Regions from separate parts of the Cobetia sp. 10Alg 146 genome, predicted to be linked through region 2. Evidence: riboswitches for the same ligand, from Rfam matches in the RefSeq annotation. Region 2 holds a riboswitch; the other holds the start of a gene.

Region 1 (9,181 bases), on a different contig from region 2:
ACGGCACGATACCGGTGACGCGTCACGAGCGTCTGGTGATCGCGCTGGTCACGCTGCTGCAGTTCGCCGTCATCATGGGTTTCACCATGGTGATGGCATTGGGGCCGGATTTCGCGCAGTCGCTGGGCATTCCGCTGGACCACCTGGGCTACATCGTCGGCAGCTACCCGCTGGCGGCGGCGGTGGGTACCTTGCTGTGGACGCGGCATGCGGATCGTTTCGATCGTCGCTGGGCCGTACTGGGTTTTCTGTTCGGTGCTGCGCTGTGTCATCTGATCGCGAGCTTCGCCACCGGATTCGAGACGCTGCTGGCCGCGCGCATGCTGGGCGGGCTGTTCGGTGGGCCGGCGGCGGCCACGGCACTGGCCATCGTGATCGATGTCGTGCCGGGAATCCGGCGTGGGCGCGCCATGGGGATGGTGATGGGGGCCTTCTCGGTGGCCTCGGTGCTGGGGCTGCCCTTCGCGCTGTGGTTGTCCGAAGGCTTTGGCTGGCAGGCGCCGTTCCGGGCCGTTGCGCTGCTGGCGTTGCTGGTCTGCGGGTTGCTGGCCTGGGTGCTGCCGCCGATCCGGGGGCATCTGGACAATCCTCGCAGTCGCGCCGGTACCTCCATCGCCACCATTCTCGCGCAGCCGAATCACCGGCTCGGGCTGGCGCTGATCGCCACCGCGATGTTCAGCAACTTCCTGGTGATTCCCAATCTCTCCAGCTATCTGCTGTTCAATCTCGATCTGCCTCGCGAGGATCTCGGCGGGCTCTACATGATCGGAGGCGGACTGTCGCTGGTGGGCATGCAGCTGACCGGGCGGCTGTGTGATCGCTTCGGCAGTGTCTGGCCCGGCACCATTACCTGTCTGCTGACGGCGCTGGTGGGCTGGGCCTTCCTGCTTCATTCGCCGGGGCCGTCGCTGGTGTGGGTGGGGTTTGGTGCCTACATGCTGTTCTCCTCGGCGCGGCGGGTGGCACAGAACACGCTCAACAGCTTCATTCCTGCCGAGCACGAGCGGGCCGCCTTCACCAGCACCCAGAGCGCCGTTCAGCACCTGAGTTCTGCCGCGGGCAGTTATCTCGGGGCGGCGCTGCTGGTCAGCTCGCCGGGTGGCGCCCTTGAGGGCATGCCACTGCTCGTGGCGGTGCTGGTGGTCGCGCTGGTGATCCAGCCTGTGCTGATGGCGTGGTTGGCGCGGCGTCTGGCCAGGCGGGCGTCAGCCGGCAGTCCGGTGGATGGCAGGCGCTGACAGGAAGGTCTCGGGAGGCAAGGGGCGGGGGCATCCTCGCGTCATCTGGCGGAAAGCAAACGACGCCCTGTCGGGAAACCGGCAGGGCGTCGTCGTGTCTGTCATCGGCCGTCTATTCAGGGCGCGTTGACGTCGATGGCCAGGTGGTCGAGTGACTGGCGCTGCTTGATCATGCCGCGCTCGTACAGGAAGTTCTCGAAGTCACGGTAGCGGCCGGCATCCAGTGCGGCCGGACGCAGGGCGAAGCGCGGCAAGGTGGCATACCAGGCTTTCTTGTTGAGCGCGGTATCGAGTGCCGGGTCGGACTCGCGGAACAGCTTCCAGCCCTTGTCAGGGTGGTTGATCATCCAGGCGGTGGCTTCACCGACGGCGGACAGGAAGGCGGCGTACTGCTCGTGCTTGCGAGAATAGCTGTCGCTGTTGGCGACGAAGATCAGTTCGTCATAGGTCGGTACGCCTTCTTCCTCGATGTAGAAGGCGCGGCCCTTGACGCCTTCCTGTGCCATCTGGGCGAGTTCGAAGTTGCGGAATGCCCCGGTGACGGCATCGACCTTGCGGGTCAGCAGTGACGGCGTCAGCGAGAAGTTGACGTTGGTCAGGGTGATGTCATCCAGTGTCAGGCCGCTGTTCTGGAGCATGGTGGACAGCAGGACTTCCTCCACGCCACCGACGGAATAGCCGACACGCTTGCCCTTGAGGTCGGCCATCGACTGGATGTCACTGTCCGCGCGCACGACCACCACGTTGAGCGGGGTGGCCACCAGCGTGCCGATGCGCACCAGCGGCAGCCCTTGATCCACCTGCAGGTGCAGCTGGGGCTGATAGCTGATGGCGATGTCGACGCGCTCCGCCGCGGCAAGCTTGGGGGGGACGCTGGGGTCTGCCGGGGCGATCAGCTCGACGTCCAGACCATGTTGCTTGAACAGGCCCAGTTCCTGAGCCAGCACCAGCGGCCCGTGGCCGGGATTGGTGTACCAGTCGAGCATGACCTTGAGGTGCGTGAGGGGCTTGGCATCGGTGGCGGCCGCTTGCGGGTCCTGCGCATCGCCAGCGGCGGGGCGGGTCTGTTGCTCGGTCTCGGCAGCCTGTTTGGCAGAAGCGTCTGGCTCGAGGGTGGCACCGTCCTGCCCGGTCTTGGTGACCGCTGCCGCTGCACTATCGCTGGCGGTCGGGGCCTGGGGCTCGGCGCTGGCGCCAGTCTCGGCTGACAGGGCGAAGGTGCTCAAGCTGAGGGTTGTCAGCAGCGTCGCGAAGAGGCAGGACAGCTTGCTGGAACGGCGGATCGCCGATGGCGAGAATGGCATGGCGGTATTCCTTGTGGTGTCGAGAATGTGAGGCCGTCAAGACATCGCCTGACAGCCGGAAGCGCTCAGTTCAAACGGGTCAGGCGATCCCGATGCCAGGGCATCAGGCGACGCAGCAGGGCATCCAGCGTGAAATACAGCAGCAGCGAAAAGGCGACCAGCACCAGCAGGGCGGCGAACATCAGGTCGATTTCCATGCGGGCATTGGCATTGAGCATCAGATAGCCGAGGCCCTGGCTTGCGCCGGCCCACTCACCGATGACGGCCCCGATGGGGGCGGCTGTCGCTGCCATGCGCACGCCGGAGGCCAATGCCGGCAGCGCGGCGGGCAGTTGGACATGCAGCAGCAGTCGCCACGGGCTGGCACCCAGGGTGTGGGCGAGATCCAGCCAGCCCTGAGGGGTCTGGCGCAGGCCGTCGTAGCCGGTGGAGGCCACGGGGAAATAGATGATCAGCGTGGCCATCACGACCTTGGAGAGCATGTCATAGCCCAGCCACAGCACCAGCAGTGGAGCGATCGCGAACAGCGGGATCACCTGGCTGATCAGCAGCAATGGCAGCAGGGTGCGCCGCAGACGAGGGATGAACGCCAGTGCCAGCGCGGTGCTCAGTCCGAGAAGGACCCCCAGTACCAGCCCGCCAAGAATCTCGGCGAAGGTGATGCCGGCGTGGTGTGCCAGCATCGGGGCCTGACGGACCAGCACCTCCGCGACTGCCAGTGGCGCTGGCAGGATGTAGGGCGGTACGGCCGTGGTGATGATCACCAGTTGCCAGAGTCCCAGCAGGACGGCGGCGCTGATGGCGAGATGACGCAGGGCATGCAGGCGTTTCATGGCGTCTCCTCGCCGTCGCGCAGGCGTGTGATCAATTCGGACTGGGCCTGCTGCAGGGCGGGCAGGTCCAGCGGCACCGGGCGAGGCGGCGAGAGCCCGGGCAGGCAGTCGAGCACTGCCCCCTGCTGGCTGTCGCGGCCCGGGCGCAGTACCAGCAGTTGGTCGGCCAGGCGCAGCGCCTCGAGCGGGTCATGCGTGACCATCAGCACGGTGCGTCCGTCCAGCAGCCGGCTGGCGAGATCATGCAGTTCGAGTCGCGTGATGGCGTCCACTGCGGAGAAGGGCTCATCCATCATCACCACCGGAGCCTGCTGGTAGAGCGTTCGCGCCAATGCGACGCGTTGGCGTTGCCCGCCGGAGAGGGCGTCTGGCCAGGCCTGCTCGCGCCCCTCCAGACCCACCGCTGCCAGCAGTTCGCGGGCCCGCTCGGTATCGCGAGGGCGACGATGGAGGTCATCTCCCAGACACAGGTTGTCCAGCACCCGGCGCCAGGGCAGCAGCAGGTCCTGCTGCGCCATCCAGGCGACGCGACCCGCCAGTGGCTTGCCATCATCGGTGGTGAGTTCCAGCGTATGATGGTCGGGCATCTCGAGGCCGGCCAGCAGGCGCAGCAGTGAGCTCTTGCCACAGCCCGAGCGGCCCAGCAGGGCCGTCCAGCTTCCGGCATCCAGACGCGCCGACAGATCACGAAACAGCGTATGGCTGGCGTAATCGATGCGAGCGTTGTTGAGGGAGAGTCCCAGCGACACAGTGTCATCCGTGGTCAGGCGGCATGCCGAGGGGAGGAAGCACGCAGGGCGCCTGACGCTTGGGCAGGTGACCGGAATTCCCTCCGCCGGTATCAACCGGATCAGGTTCCAGGGGTTGCCATGCGACGTGACGCATCGGCTCTCAGCCCACTTTCGGGCACCCCCATCCAGGCCGACAGTGTACCGTCACCTGCCCGCCGGTTGCATCCCTGCCATCGTCGGGGTGGCTGTCGTGTGGCTATGCTGCATGGCCCGGTGTTGGGTATGCTATCGAGGTATCGCAGCCTCAAGGAGATCAACATGCCTGATACCCCGGATCTCTCGACCTGCTCCAGCGGTTATCCCGTGCCACCGCGGCGACCCGTGATGCCAGACGCGACATCCGTGCCCAATGGCTGGCCGGAGGATGCGCTGACTCGCCGTCTTTCCACCTATCTGGGGCATGCGCTGGAGCCGCTGGCACTTGCCTGGCCGGATAGTGCCAACTGGTTGTGGCGACAGCGTGGCGGCACCCCCGGCCTGATCAAGCTGGCGCGGACCGGCCCGGATCACGACCCCTTCTGGCGAGCGATGCGCGGTGTCTTCGGCGCCGATCGCTGGGCGCAACCTGAGGCCCTGACACGGCTGGCGGGCGCGTTGCCGGCGCGTTTGCCCATCCCTCCGCTGCCGCTGACCTATCTGGGGCGTCTCGATGGCGCGCCCGTCTGGCATCTGCCGTGGTCCAGCGGTCAGCCCAGTGATCTCAGTGACACCTTCTGTGAGTTGCTGGGAGATCAGGTCGGGCGGCTGCATCAGGACACCGTGTCCGGCTTTGGTCAGCCCCTTGCCCAGCCCATGCCGTTGCTGCATTGGAATGCCCGCGTGACGCGTTTTCTCGCGCGCCATCCCCTGTCCCACGAGCTGGGGGACCTGCCATCACGCACCTTCTCGCATCCCGCTCGCGCCGTCTGGAGTCTGCCGGACCTGCGCGCGGACCAATATCTGTGCGCCGCCACCGGCTGGGTATGGAGCGACTGGGAGGCACTGGTGTGGGCCCCGATCGAGTTCGACTGGGCACTGATCGAGTTGTTGCTGGAGACGCCGAGTCAGCGTGAGGCCTTCCTCGCCGGTTATTCGCGTCATGGGCGCATGGTCGATATCGGCGGTCAGCGTGAGCTGTGCCGAGCCCTGTTGTGGGCGATGGAAGCCTTCGGTCCGACCCGCTACGCCGAGCTGGCGGCAGCCCCGGCTTGGGTGTCGCCGAGAAGCCTGACATGTTGATCGCAAGTCCATGAATATTTGAGAAATTTCTCTGCAGCCTCGTCGCTGACATGGAATACTGTCTCTGGGCCGTCGCAGACGTGATTCGAGACTTGGTGCCGGGAATGGCGGGGGAGCACACGTGGTAGAGAATCTGAACTATTACTTCTTGCTGGCGGGCATGCTCATCGCCTTGAGCGTGCTGGCAAGTCGGGTCTCGGCTCGTCTCGGCATGCCCCTGCTGTTGCTGTTCCTGGGACTCGGCATGCTGGCGGGGGAGGATGGCGTGCTCGGCATCCAGTTCGATGATGCCTCTACCGCGTACCTGATCGGCAACCTGGCGTTGGCACTCATTCTGCTCGATGGGGGGCTGCGCACCCGCCTCTCGACCTTCCGTGCGGGTCTCAAGCCGGCATTGGTGCTGGCGACCGTCGGGGTCTTCATGACCAGCGGGCTGGTGGGGCTGCTGGCCATGTGGCTGTTTGACCTGACCTTGATCGAAGGCCTGCTGGTCGGGGCCATCGTAGGCTCCACCGATGCCGCCGCCGTGTTCTCGCTGCTGGGCGGGCAGGGGGTGCACCTCAACGAGCGGGTCGGGGCGACGCTGGAGATCGAGTCCGGTACCAACGACCCGATGGCCATCTTCCTCACCATCACCCTGGCCGAGATACTGACCGGACAGCTGACGGGGGTCGCCGCCGGACTCATGAGCTTCGCGCTGCAGTTCGGGGTCGGCGCGGGCATGGGGATCGCCGGTGGCTGGTTGATCGCCCGTCTGATGCGCTATCTGGATCTGGCGCCCGGCCTCTATTCCCTGCTGGCGCTGGCGCTGGGCCTGAGCCTGTTCGCGACGACCAATGAGCTCGGTGGCAGTGGCTTCCTGGCCATCTATCTGTGTGGCCTGATGATCGGCAATCATCCGGGGCGCCACCTCGAACACATCCTGCCGGTGCATGATGGACTGGCCCACCTGTCCCAGATCGTGCTGTTCCTGATGCTGGGTCTGCTGGTCTCACCCTCCACGATGCTGCAGTTCGCGCTGCCGGCCGCCATTCTGAGCGTGGCGCTGATCCTGTTCGTGCGCCCCCTGGCCGTGATCCTGTGTCTCAAGCCTTTCTTCCGCTTCCGCTGGCGAGAACTGTGGTTCATCAGCTGGGTCGGGTTGAGGGGAGCGGTGCCGATCGTGCTGGCGATCTTCCCGGTGATCACCGGGGTCGAGAATGCCGGCGTCTACTTCAATGTCGCCTTCTTCGTGGTGATCATCTCGCTGCTGGTGCAGGGCTCGTCGCTGGCTCCCATGGCGCGCAAGCTCAGGGTGGTGGTGCCGCCGGGTGCACAGCCCAGCCGCCGCAATCTGCTGGGCATCATGCCCGTCAACGATTACGAGATGCTGGTCTACCGGGTCGACAACACGGCGCTGGAAGGCGTGGCATTGCGCATGCTGCGCTTCCCCTCCGGGGCCAAGGTCGGGGCGCTGTTCCGCAACAAGGTGCTGATCCATCCCAAGGGCAGCACCTGTCTGCATCAGAAGGACGTGCTGTGCGTCGTCGGGCGCTCCTGCGATGTGCCAAGCCTCAATCGCATGTTCAATGGCGAGAGTCTGCAGCATGAACAGCGCGCCTTCTTCGGCACCTTCACCCTGGAAGGGGATGCCAACATGCAGGATATCGCCGATGTCTACGGACTGACGCTCTCTCAGGGCGAGCAGCACCTGACCATTGCCGAGTTCATCACCCGCAGAGTCGGCGGGGTGCCGGTGGTCGGGGATGATGTCGACTGGCATGGCATTCACTGGGTGGTGAATGAGGTCGAGGGCAATCGCATCACCAAGGTGGGGCTGCGCCTGCATTGACGCGGTTCTTTGCGTCGTGACCCGGTTCTGCCTGTCGTGACGCCAGGCTGGCTCGGCGCTTGGTGGCGGGTTTATGCATTGCGTGTAATGTGCTGATCTCCTTTCGACTGAGGGATGACGTACCCTTGGCTCGTCAGGCCTTTACCCGCCTGGTCTGGCTGGCCACGAATGGTGGTCAGCAGCCAAGGAGATAGTCTCATGGGCAGTCCACATCCACACCTTGCGCGCTGGCTGTTGCGATTCGAGGATTTCCCACCAGGCCTCACCGAGGACGAGAAGACCTTCCACGCCACCTTCAATGTGGTGTATGTGCTCGCGATAGCGAGTCACCTGCTGTATGCCGGTCTGATGCTCTGGCTGGGAGAGATGGGCATTCTGGCGCTGGATCTGGGCATGCTGGTGGTGGACCTTGTCTGTCTGCAGCTGCATCGCGCGCGCCGAGAGGTGCTGGCCGCCAACCTGCTGGCATTGGGTACCTGTGCCCAGATAAGTCTGTCTCTGGGCTATTTCGGTCCAGCCCCCGGTTTCGATTATTTCTATTTCGGTGCGCTGCTGTGCATCTACTGCATTCGTATGCCCTTCACGCGACGTCTGCTGCTGTGTCTCATCTGCCTGAGCATGCCGCTGCTGGCCTATGTCGTGCTGATGTTCCAGGGGGTGGCCAATCCGCTGCCGCCCGGGTGGGCATTCGCGTTCCGACTGATCAATCTCTGCGTTCTGACCGTGTTCTTCACCCTCGTGCTGGTACAGATGGGGTGGTCGGCGGATCGCTTGCGCCAGCGTTTCGAGTCACGCGAGCGGTTCGATGAGTTGACCGGGGCGCTGAGTCGCGCGGAACTGATCGACAAGGGGCGTGAGATGTTGATGGGGACACAGCCCATCAGCGTGATGATGGTGGATGTCGACCACCTGGGGCTGATCAACGAGACCTGGGGACGCGCGGCGGGCGACCAGGTGCTCAAGGAGCTGGTGAAGCGCATGCGCAGTATCCTGCGCGGAGAGGATCTGATCGGTCGCTATGGCGGGGAGGAGTTCGTGCTGCTGAGTCCGCGGCTGCATGGTGAGCGCGCCGACCAGGTGGCGGAGCGTCTGTGCAAGGGGGCCTCGGCATTGCCCTTCGTCATCAATGACGGCATCAACAGTCTCGATGTCAGTCTCTCGATCGGCGTCGCCCAACGCCAGTCCGGGGACAAGGATCTGGAAAGCCTGATCGCCAAGGCGGACGTCAACCTGTTCCGCGCCAAGCGCGAAGGCTGCAATCGTTTCGTCAGCGACAACCAGCTGGGGCCGGTATCGCGCAGCAGCGAATCTCACGGCAGCAGGTCGTGAGGCGGTGATCAGCAGTGAGAGCGACAGTGGAGGAGGTTCCACTGTCGCGGTGTCGCGTACGGTGCGCGAATGGCTCAGCGCTTGCCGGCAGGTCGGCGGCGAGCGCGGGCCGGCTTGCGTGGCAGCGGGTCCATCGTCGAGGCGGGCACGGCGAGTCCGGGCTCGAACCCTTCGATCACCACACGCTCGATGAAGTTGCCCAGATGCTGCTCGATGGCGCACAGGTTGCGGAAATCATCACGCGATACCAGTGAGATGGCTTCACCGCTTGCCCCGGCGCGTCCGGTGCGTCCGATACGGTGCACATAGTTCTCTGCCTCATCCGGCAGGTCATAGTTGACCACCCGCTGCAGGTCATCGATGTCGATGCCGCGCGCCGCGACGCCCGTCGCCACCAGAAATGGCACCTTGCCTGCCTTGAAGTCTGCCAGCAGCTGCTCGCGGATCGCCTGGCTGCGTCCGCTGTGGAAGGATTCGGCGGCTATGCCGCGCTTCTCCAGCTGGCTGACCAGCTTGGCCGCACCGCGCTTGGTCTCGATGAAGATCAGCGCCTGCTGCCACTCGCCACTCTGGATCAGGTGGCTGAGCAACGCGGATTTGAATTCCTTGTCGACCGTGATCAGGCTCTGGGTGATCT
Region 2 (9,181 bases):
ACCTCCATGGCGCAGGCGCGTTCCATGCTCGAGATCAAGGACAGCGAAGGCCTGAAGAACTTCGTCAAGGAACAGCAGGAGACGGTCAAGTCTCTGGGCGAGAAGCTTCAGAACGACACCCAGAAGGTGGTCGAGCTGAACCAGGAATACGCCAAGAAAGGTCAGGAACTGGCAGAGAACAATGCCAAGTCCGCCTCCGAGGCCATGCAGAAAGTCGCCAAGTAAGCGACTGCTGCCGACGCTCTCAGGCGAGCGTCCTCAACGCCCATCCGGTCTTCCGGGTGGGCGTTCGCGCGTCTGAGGCATCGCTGGGGAGGTGGGGAGGCGCGCGACGCTAGCGGCGAGCGTCGCCTTGGGCCACAATGTGCTGCCACGCCGCCGGTGATTGCCGGCGGCATTTATTCGATCAGTGACAGGTGATAGACATGGCACAGGCCACAGCGCGTCATATTCTCGTTTCCAGCGAAGAACAGTGTGCAGCTCTCAAGACCGAAATCGAGAACGGCCGCGATTTCGCTGATGCCGCTCGCGAGCACTCCTCCTGCCCGTCCGGTCGCAGTGGCGGTGACCTGGGCGCCTTCGGCCCGGGCATGATGGTCAAGGAATTCGACGAAGTCGTGTTCAGCGCACCGATCAACACCGTGCAGGGCCCGGTGAAGACCCAGTTCGGTTATCACCTGCTGGAAGTCACCAGCCGCACGTGATCTCTGGATCACGCTCATGACACGTCATGAGCGGTTGGCAGCAGGCCATTGAAAACGCCCCGACCAGTGATGGTCGGGGCGTTTTTCGTGCGGCTCAGCACGTCAGCCTTTCGTGCGCCAATCCCTCTACCTATACCTCCTGATAGAGCTGGCTGCCTTCGCGCTTGAACTTGTCAGCCTGCTCCTGCATGCCGGCCATCACGCTGTCGGCGTCACCGGTCAGGCCGTGTTCGTTGGCGTAGTCGCGGACTTCCTGGGTGATCTTCATCGAGCAGAACTTCGGCCCGCACATGGAGCAGAAGTGGGCGACCTTGGCCGAATCCTTGGGCAGCGTCTCGTCGTGGAAACTGCGCGCGGTGTCCGGGTCAAGGCCCAGATTGAACTGGTCTTCCCAGCGGAACTCGAAGCGTGCCTTGGAGAGTGCATTGTCACGACGTTGCGCGCCCGGATGCCCCTTGGCCAGATCCGCGGCATGCGCGGCGATCTTGTAGGTGATGATGCCAGTCTTGACGTCGTCCTTGTTGGGCAGGCCCAGGTGCTCCTTGGGGGTCACGTAGCAGAGCATGGCGCAGCCGAACCAGCCGATCATCGCGGCACCGATACCGGAGGTGATGTGGTCGTAGCCCGGGGCGATGTCGGTGGTCAGCGGGCCGAGGGTGTAGAAGGGCGCCTCGTCGCACTCGCTGAGCTGCTTGTCCATGTTCTCCTTGATCAGGTGCATCGGCACGTGACCCGGACCTTCGATCATGACCTGGACATCGTGCTGCCAGGCGATCTTCGTCAGCTCGCCGAGCGTCTCGAGTTCGCCGAACTGGGCGGCGTCATTGGCATCGGCCACCGAGCCCGGGCGCAGGCCATCGCCCAGTGACAGGCTGATGTCGTAGGCCTTGCAGATCTCGCAGATGTCCTCGAAATGGCGATAGAGGAAGCTTTCCTCGTGATGCGCCAGACACCACTTGGCCATGATCGAGCCGCCGCGCGAGACGATGCCGGTCACGCGGCTGGCGGTCAGCGGCACATAGCGCAGCAGGACGCCGGCGTGGATGGTGAAGTAGTCGACGCCTTGCTCGGCCTGCTCGATCAGCGTGTCGCGGAAGATCTCCCAGTCGAGATTCTCGGCCACGCCATCGACCTTCTCCAGCGCCTGATAGATCGGCACCGTGCCGATGGGCACGGGAGAGTTGCGCAGAATCCATTCACGTGTCTCGTGGATGTTGGCGCCGGTCGAGAGATCCATCACGGTGTCGGAGCCCCAGCGGATCGCCCAGGTCATCTTGTCGACCTCTTCCTCGATGGAGGAGGTGACCGCCGAGTTGCCCAGGTTGCCGTTGACCTTCACCAGGAAGTTGCGGCCGATGATCATCGGCTCGCTTTCCGGGTGATTGATGTTGGCGGGAATGATGGCGCGGCCACGCGCGACTTCCTCACGCACGAATTCGGCGGTGATCTCGTCAGGCAGGTTGGCGCCGAAGCTGTGACCCGGGTGCTGGTGGCCCAGAATGCTCTCGACGGAGTCGCTGCCCTGATATTCCTCACGCAGCGCGATACGACGCTGATTCTCACGAATCGCGATGTACTCCATCTCCGGCGTGATGATGCCCTGGCGCGCATAGTGCAGCTGGGTGACATTCTTGCCCGGCAGGGCACGACGCGGGCGGTGGTCCAGCTCGAAACGCAGGGACGACAGGCGCAGGTCGGCCTGGCGCACGCGACCATATTCGCTGCTCAGCTGATTGAGCTGTTCGGTATCGCCGCGTTCCTCGATCCACTTCTCGCGCAGTGGCGCCAGCCCGCGACGAATGTCGATCTCGACCGCCGGGTCGGTGTAGGGACCGGAGGTATCGTAGACGACGATCGGCGGATTCTCTTCCAGACCGCTGGAGGTCTGGGTCGGCGAGCAGCCGATCTCGCGCATGGGCACGCGGATGTCCGGGCGAGAGCCTTCGATGTAGATCTTGCGCGAGCCGCTCAGCGGCGCGATGGCGGCGGCGTCGACGCGGGCTTCGCTGGCGAGATGGCGACTGCCATCCTTGCGACCGGCACGTGCGCGCGCCTTCGGCGCAGCCTCAGGTTGGGGGGCGAGCGACGGTTCGGCGGCGTTGGTGGCTTGCGGATCTTGAGTCGTGGGGGTAGTGCTCATGCAGGTCTCCTCAAAGGGCGACGTCACGGCAGACGTCATCATGGGAAGACCGTGCGCAGGGAGAGGATGGCCATCGCCGACTCCTTGCCAACAGGTGGCCCGGGAGCGAGGCGGCCGCGGGCAGCGGCTGACCATCAGCTTGATTCCTACGCCGGTCCTAACCGGTTCAGGTTCCACGGGACCCCTTGCTGGCAGCCTCGCCCATTTGGCGGCGAGGTGATGCATGCAGGATCTCAGCCGGTTCCACCGGCACCCCGTCAAGCGTGCTCAGAATTCAATGCGGGCATGACCTGTGCTGAGCGTTGTGCTGGCCCAGGTCATCGTGCTCGCATTCAGGCTCTGATGGCCTGTGGTGTGTCTGGATGATTGGCGAGAGGACCACGTCCCCAGGCCGATGAAAATCGGTGTGTTTTCCGTTCGCGCAGGCGCGGCCTGTCAGGCGACGGCCTGCCACGGATCAGTCGCGATCAAGGCCCATCTGCCAGAAGTCGATCTCGAGACGTGTCGCATCGCGGAAGACATCCACCAGTTCGCCCAGCCGGCGCTCCGAGACCTCCGAGAGCCGAGCGTCCAGCCATTCACGTTCGGCGTCCACCGCTTCCTTGAAGTCATCGCTGGAGTACATCGCGATCCAGTCCGCGTACGGATTGTCCTCTATCTCGGTGGTGTCCTGGTCCAGCAGCCACTCGGCGATCTCGCCGTAGCCGATCAGGCAGGGCGCGAGCGCCACGTGCAGATCGAGCAGGTCGCCGCGCTGGCCGCAATCCAGTACGTAACGGGTATAGGCCAGGGTGGCGCGGGATTCCGGCAGCTCACTCAGGTCATCCTCGCTGATGCCCCACTCGCTGCAGTAGCCGATATGCAGGTCGAGCTCGGTATTGAGAATGGTGTCGAGACTGGCCGTGGCCTGACGCAGCTCCGCGAGGGTGCGGCTCTTGTAGGCGGCAAGCGCCCAGGCGCGCGCGAAGTGGATCAGGAACAGGTAGTCCTGCTGCAGGTAATGGCGGAAGGACTCCTCTGGCAGACGACCTTCCCCGAGCTGGCGAACGAAGTCATGCTCGAGATAGTCGCGCCATTCCTCGGCGCAGGCACTGGTCAGGTCTGAAAAGCTGGGCATCGACGCATCCCTCGGTGAGCGTGCTGCCAATCCGTGATGGAGTGGCAAAGGTCTGGCTCGAGCGTGGTCAGGTCCGGCAATCTGCAGGGAAAAAGCGGGGGGAGGTGCGGCGTTCACCTGGAAGAGGTGAAGATGATGTGCGGCAACACTTCGCGCTTGATCCCTACGCCGGTACTAACCGGATCAGGTTCGGCGGGATCGTCATTCACGCACCTCGATGCAAGGCCTCGAACAGTGCGAATGACATCTCAGCCGGTCTTACCGGCACCCCGTCAAGCTGTGACTCAGACGTCACGATATCTCGAGTGTAACAGTCCTGCGGTGCAGGAAAAGCCTCTGCCGCCCTAAAACCCATGCGACTTTGGGAGGCCTTCTGCGATGCTGATAGGGCTTCCTGCGATGCGGGAAGCGTGTCATGCGCTGCAGGAAAGATGTCATGCAGGCTGACAGGAGGAGAGGTTCGCCATCAGGGCTGGGAAGTGTCGCCTCAGGCGCACCAGGTCGTGAGGCTCATCGACATCCCAGCTGACAGGCAGGCAACCGACGCTTCTGCCTGCCTGAGCCAGTAGTGCAAGAGTCTCCCGGCTCACGTCGGCATGGCTCCAGTGATCCAGCTGGAAGGCCGCCGGGCAGGCTGCTTTCAGGCCAATCAATCCGTATCCCCCGTCTTCGCTGGGCTGCAGCACCGCATCATGGTCATGCAGGTACCGCGCCGCCTCGCGCAGACGTTGACTGTCCAATGCGGGCAGGTCAGAGCCCATCAGCAGCACGGGGCCTGCGGGCAGGTGGCGCAGCATGGCCTGATGCATGCGCTCCCCAAGCCCACCCTGTGGCTGTGCCTCGAGCGTGATCCGCCTGCCATGTGCCGCCATGCTCTCTGCACGCAACTGATCCTCAAGGTCCGTCAGCAGGGCTGCCTGCTCAGGTTGCTGCCGGGCGTGCTCGGGGGAGGGAGTCAGCATCACGACCACCTTGCCGAGGCGTGAGGCGCAGGCCTGCTGAACGATTCTGCGCAGCATGCGCGAGTAGAGGCGTGCCGCCCCCTCGGGACCGAGGGCAGGGATCAGCCGCGTCTTGCATTGTCCGGCCAGTGGCAGGCGGCCGAAGATGATGAGCGTCGGGCGCATGTCATACGCGGTCGTGTCGGTTTCCCTGTCAGCAAGCGAGGCTTCAGGCATGAGGCAAGCCACGCTGTTCACAGGCCTGAGCGGCGGCACCATAACCATAGAGACGCGCCAGACGGACAGGAGATACGCCACCCCAAGCTGCCAGGCGCAGCCCCCACATCTTGAGGATGGTGCGACAGACGCCATGGGTTTCCCAGCGTCTTCCACTGGTAGTGACTCTGGCGGAGAGGTTCAGCGGCGAGGTCAGTCGCTTGAGCCTGACGCTCAGCTGGATGTCCTCCATCAGGGGCACGGCGGGAAAGCCCTCGATGGCCTCGAAGGTGGAGCGTCGTACGAACTGGGTCTGATCACCTGTGCTGATGCTGGTCAGGCGTGAGCGCAGATTCATCAGCGTGGCGATCACGGGCAGCAGCGGAGAATCCCCTTCGATGTCGACATCGAAGCGACCCCAGTCGCACTCGCGATGCTCGGCGAGGGTCTCTGACAGTACCGAGAGGACATGTGCCGGCAGGCGCGTGTCAGCATGCAGGAACAGCAGCCATTGGCCACGAGCCTGAGAGGCACCGGCGTTCATCTGCGTTGCCCGGCCCGGATCACTGCTCAGGCAGCGATCGCACAGCGGCGTTGCCAGCTCGCGGATAGTATCCGTGGAGCCGCCATCGACCACGATGACCTCGCAATCCCCGCTCGCGCGCATTGGGCTCAAGGCGATCAAGGCCGAGACGATACCGGATGCCTCGTTGTGGACTGGCATGATGATGCTCAGCCACGGGGGGCGCGTCAGGGCGCTGCCCGAACGGACAGCCCCGGGGGTAGGGCTGGCAACTGGCGAGAAGATGGAGGGCTTTGTCATGGCGCAGGCTCCGGCGATGGCGTCGTCCTGAGAGCATACGCATGTGATCACCCCATGGATGCAGAGCGTCGAGACGCTCGCTCAACGCTTGGGCGAAGAATCAACGCGTGAGCCGCCGTGTCGAGTCAGAGGCGGCTGGAGGTCACTGAGAGAAGGTGATCCGATAGAGTCCTGAGGCTCCGGTATCGCTGGTCAGGTAGAGGCTGCCATCCTTGCCGAATGCTACATCCAGTGGGCGTATCCAGCGCTCGCCGCTGGCCGCATCCTGCAGGCCGGTCAGTACCGGCACTAGGTGTGCTTCAGTGTCTGGCGTCGCCAGCTTGAGGCCCAGCAGGCGAGGCTCACGACGACTGGCGGGGGCTCCCCACGCCTTGCCGGAGGGTGCCGTGCCCCAGCTGCCGTGGACTGCCACCACGACATCCATGTCAGCAGCCAATGGATGCCCAGGCGGCACCACCGCGATACCCATCGGCGCACTGCGAGCGGGGATCTCGGCCAGTGGCGGTGCAATCTCGTCACGTTCGCGCGGTGAATCGCTCGTGATGCAATCATCTGCCTGCCAGCGGCCATCGATCCACTGATACCAGGGCATGCCATGGAAGCTGCCTTCGCGGGCAGCGACCACCAGCTCGCGAGGATGCTCGTAGCCCCAGTGGTCCGGTCCGTTGTTGGTGGCCAGCAGGCGCGTCTCTCCTGTCGCCTGTGCCTGCCAGGTCAGGCCGACGGGGTTGCGCAGACCACTCGCCCACGCACGCCACTCGGGAGGCTCGCCACTTTCCTCAAGGCGCATCACTCCCCCACGGCGCTGTTGCTGTGGATAGCGAGGCGAGGTGCCCGCCAGATATTGATCGGAGCAGTTACCCTGGATCCCCAGCGCCAGATACAGGCCATTGTCGGGGCCCAGGCTCAGCGTACGCGAGTTGTGGCCACCGCCGCCGGGAATCGCGATCACGCGCTGGAAGTCGCTCGGGGCAAGGGAGATCCCGGGATGGTAGTCCGCGACCAGCAGGGCGTCCGTGGTCGCGACATACAGGCGCGCATCGCGGACGACGACAGAGTGGGGATAGCCTTCCAGCTCGACCAGCACTTCCATGCGCTTGAGGCTGCCATCATCGGCCAGCTGGCCTCGATAGAGCTTGCCGGCCCGCGAGCCAATCAAGACCTCATCGTGAGCGGTGAGGTGCAGCATGCGAGGTGCCTGAATCGATGCCAGCCGAGTCATGCCGGCCCCTGGTGGCAGCCTCAGGGAGGGGGCGTCCTCAGGAACCGAGCTTGCCGCCTGCAATGCCAGAGCCGGGGCATGAGCAGAGGTCTCGCCATCGAGGGTGTCGTTGCTCCTTGCCTCGCTCCAGGCAGGAGAGGACGCGCAGAGACAGCCGATGAGTGCCGTCCCCATCAGCTGTCTGATGCTTGCGCATCCACGGATTTCCTGTTGGCGCTTGCTCATGTGCTCCACTGCCTCCCTGGCCTGTCGCCGCTACCTCGGCAAGTCGACTGGCATCGCTCGCCGCCGTGCAGGAAAGTCTGGAAGCTTGTGCCGGTTTGCGCCAGTGCTGCCCTGTCCCTGGAGAGTCAGGAGCGCTTCGCGTTGCGGCGGCGGTACTTGAGGTGGCGGCGCCAGCCCTTGAGGGAAAGCCAGGAATCGTCCCGGGGATAGAAGCGCTTCTCACGCCAGCCCGGCTGCTCGTCCAGTTCTTCCGGGCTCTTGCGCCAGCGCTTGTATTCCCATTGATACTGCGCGGGCGCCAGGGCGATCGCGGCTTCCACTGAGGCATTCACTCCCCGCGCCGAGATGACCTCGTCTTCGGCGTAGACCGCCTCATCCGCCGCAAGGAAGTGGATGGCGAAGCCATGGCCATCTTCCAGGCGTTGAGCGACACCGGTCACCACGCGGGCGTCGGTTCTCGCCACCAGCTTGGGGAGCAGAGTGGCGGTGTAGGCGGGGCGGCCGTAGAAGTCGGCGAAGACACCGCTGCCGCGTCCCGGTTCCTGGTCCGGCAGGATGCCGATCGCCTCGGCGCGCTTGAGCGCCTTCAGCAACGCTGCCACGCCGCGGGAGTTGGTAGGCACCAGTCTCGCCCCCATGCGCTCACGCCCGTTGCGAATGATCGGGTCGAGCCGCTCGAACTTGGGCGGCTCGTACATGGCAGTGAAGGGGAAATGGCTCGAGAGCCAGAAATTGAGCACTTCCCAGTTGCCGAAGTGCGGCGCCAGCACGATCACGCCACGTCCCTCGGCACGGGCTTCGTCGAGCAGATTGCGACCGTGCACCTCGAGAATCGAATCGCGCACCGCGTCTTCATCGCCCAGCCATACCTTGCCCAGCTCCAGCATGGTGGCGGTGGAGTGCGCGAGGCTCTCGGTCACGAGGCGTGCGCGTGCCTCACGCGGCTGATGAGGGAAGGCCTGGCCAAGATTTCTGCGCGTGACGCGCCGTTCCCGCGGATTGAGCAGTTGCACGAGACGCGCGACCGGGCGCGCCATCCACCACAGCTGGCGGGTGGTCAGGCCCGAGAGTCGCTGCCATAGCCAGGCGACGGCATTGGCCTTGAGGGGTAAAAGGCGTTGTTCCAGGGCCTTTTCAAAACGCTTGAGAGTCTTTTCCATCGTCACACATGAAGTTCCGGTGGTCTGGCGTGAGATACCGCACTGGTCAGAGGGCGAGTCCTGCGCTGCCCGTCGCGCCCCATTGTGCCAGAGGGGCGAACGTCATGCAGGTTCGAGGCATCGGGGGGCACGCACTGACCTTCGTCGTGTGTGGCACGGGGCGTGCGGCCCGTTTCCTCTGCCAGTATCATGCTGGCATCGGCACATCCGGGGTCACGTCGCTGGCGTGGTCCCGAGGCGCTCTGTCAGACAGTCAGACCACGGCACTGCCCGAGCGGTTCTCGTGTGCCGTGCTTTCCAGTAGTGCTTTGCCTGATGCGCTTTCCCTGATGTGCTCGTCCTGTCATGTCTTGTGCCTGTCGTGTCCCTTGCCCTGTGCGGAGCCCTGATGTCATCTTCCCCCATTGCCCCCGAGTCCCCGGCACAGGCATTGCCTGAATCCGACCATCAATGCCCGTTATGCGCGACGCATGACAGTCAACCGGTGCTTCATCTGGTGCAACGACGCAAGCCATGTCCGCAGACCGGTCAGCGTCCGCCTGCCGACGAGCGTGATTACCTGCGGTGTGGCGAATGCCATCTGCTGTATCTCGCACCCTCTCAACGACTGGATGCCCGCGCAGAGCAGGACAT

The links. A riboswitch is a leader RNA that binds a small molecule or an ion and turns the genes downstream of it on or off. The one in region 2 is predicted to bind thiamine pyrophosphate.
Region 1: it holds a riboswitch for thiamine pyrophosphate, as region 2 does, so the genes downstream of both, QD172_RS03005 (ABC transporter ATP-binding protein) here and tenA (thiaminase II) in region 2, are expected to answer to the same signal.

What each region holds. Positions count from the first base shown of each region.
Region 1 covers NZ_JARWKT010000002.1:872-10,052, reverse strand. Annotated here, with positions in the region: gene QD172_RS03020 (MFS transporter) at 1-1,238, shown strand, start outside; gene QD172_RS03015 (ABC transporter substrate-binding protein) at 1,355-2,542, opposite strand; gene QD172_RS03010 (ABC transporter permease) at 2,608-3,375, opposite strand; gene QD172_RS03005 (ABC transporter ATP-binding protein) at 3,372-4,124, opposite strand; TPP riboswitch at 4,186-4,299, opposite strand; gene QD172_RS03000 (hypothetical protein) at 4,425-5,384, shown strand; gene QD172_RS02995 (potassium/proton antiporter) at 5,506-7,215, shown strand; gene QD172_RS02990 (GGDEF domain-containing protein) at 7,414-8,544, shown strand; gene QD172_RS02985 (DEAD/DEAH box helicase) at 8,619-9,181, opposite strand, start outside.
Region 2 covers NZ_JARWKT010000003.1:341,111-350,291, reverse strand. Annotated here, with positions in the region: gene QD172_RS07560 (phasin family protein) at 1-225, shown strand, start outside; gene QD172_RS07555 (peptidylprolyl isomerase) at 426-704, shown strand; gene thiC (phosphomethylpyrimidine synthase ThiC) at 835-2,844, opposite strand; TPP riboswitch at 2,971-3,111, opposite strand; gene tenA (thiaminase II) at 3,302-3,961, opposite strand; TPP riboswitch at 4,105-4,243, opposite strand; gene QD172_RS07540 (TIGR04282 family arsenosugar biosynthesis glycosyltransferase) at 4,396-5,088, opposite strand; gene QD172_RS07535 (TIGR04283 family arsenosugar biosynthesis glycosyltransferase) at 5,132-5,941, opposite strand; gene QD172_RS07530 (sugar dehydrogenase) at 6,084-7,130, opposite strand; gene QD172_RS07525 (lysophospholipid acyltransferase family protein) at 7,514-8,548, opposite strand; gene QD172_RS07520 (class I SAM-dependent methyltransferase) at 8,937-9,181, shown strand, end outside.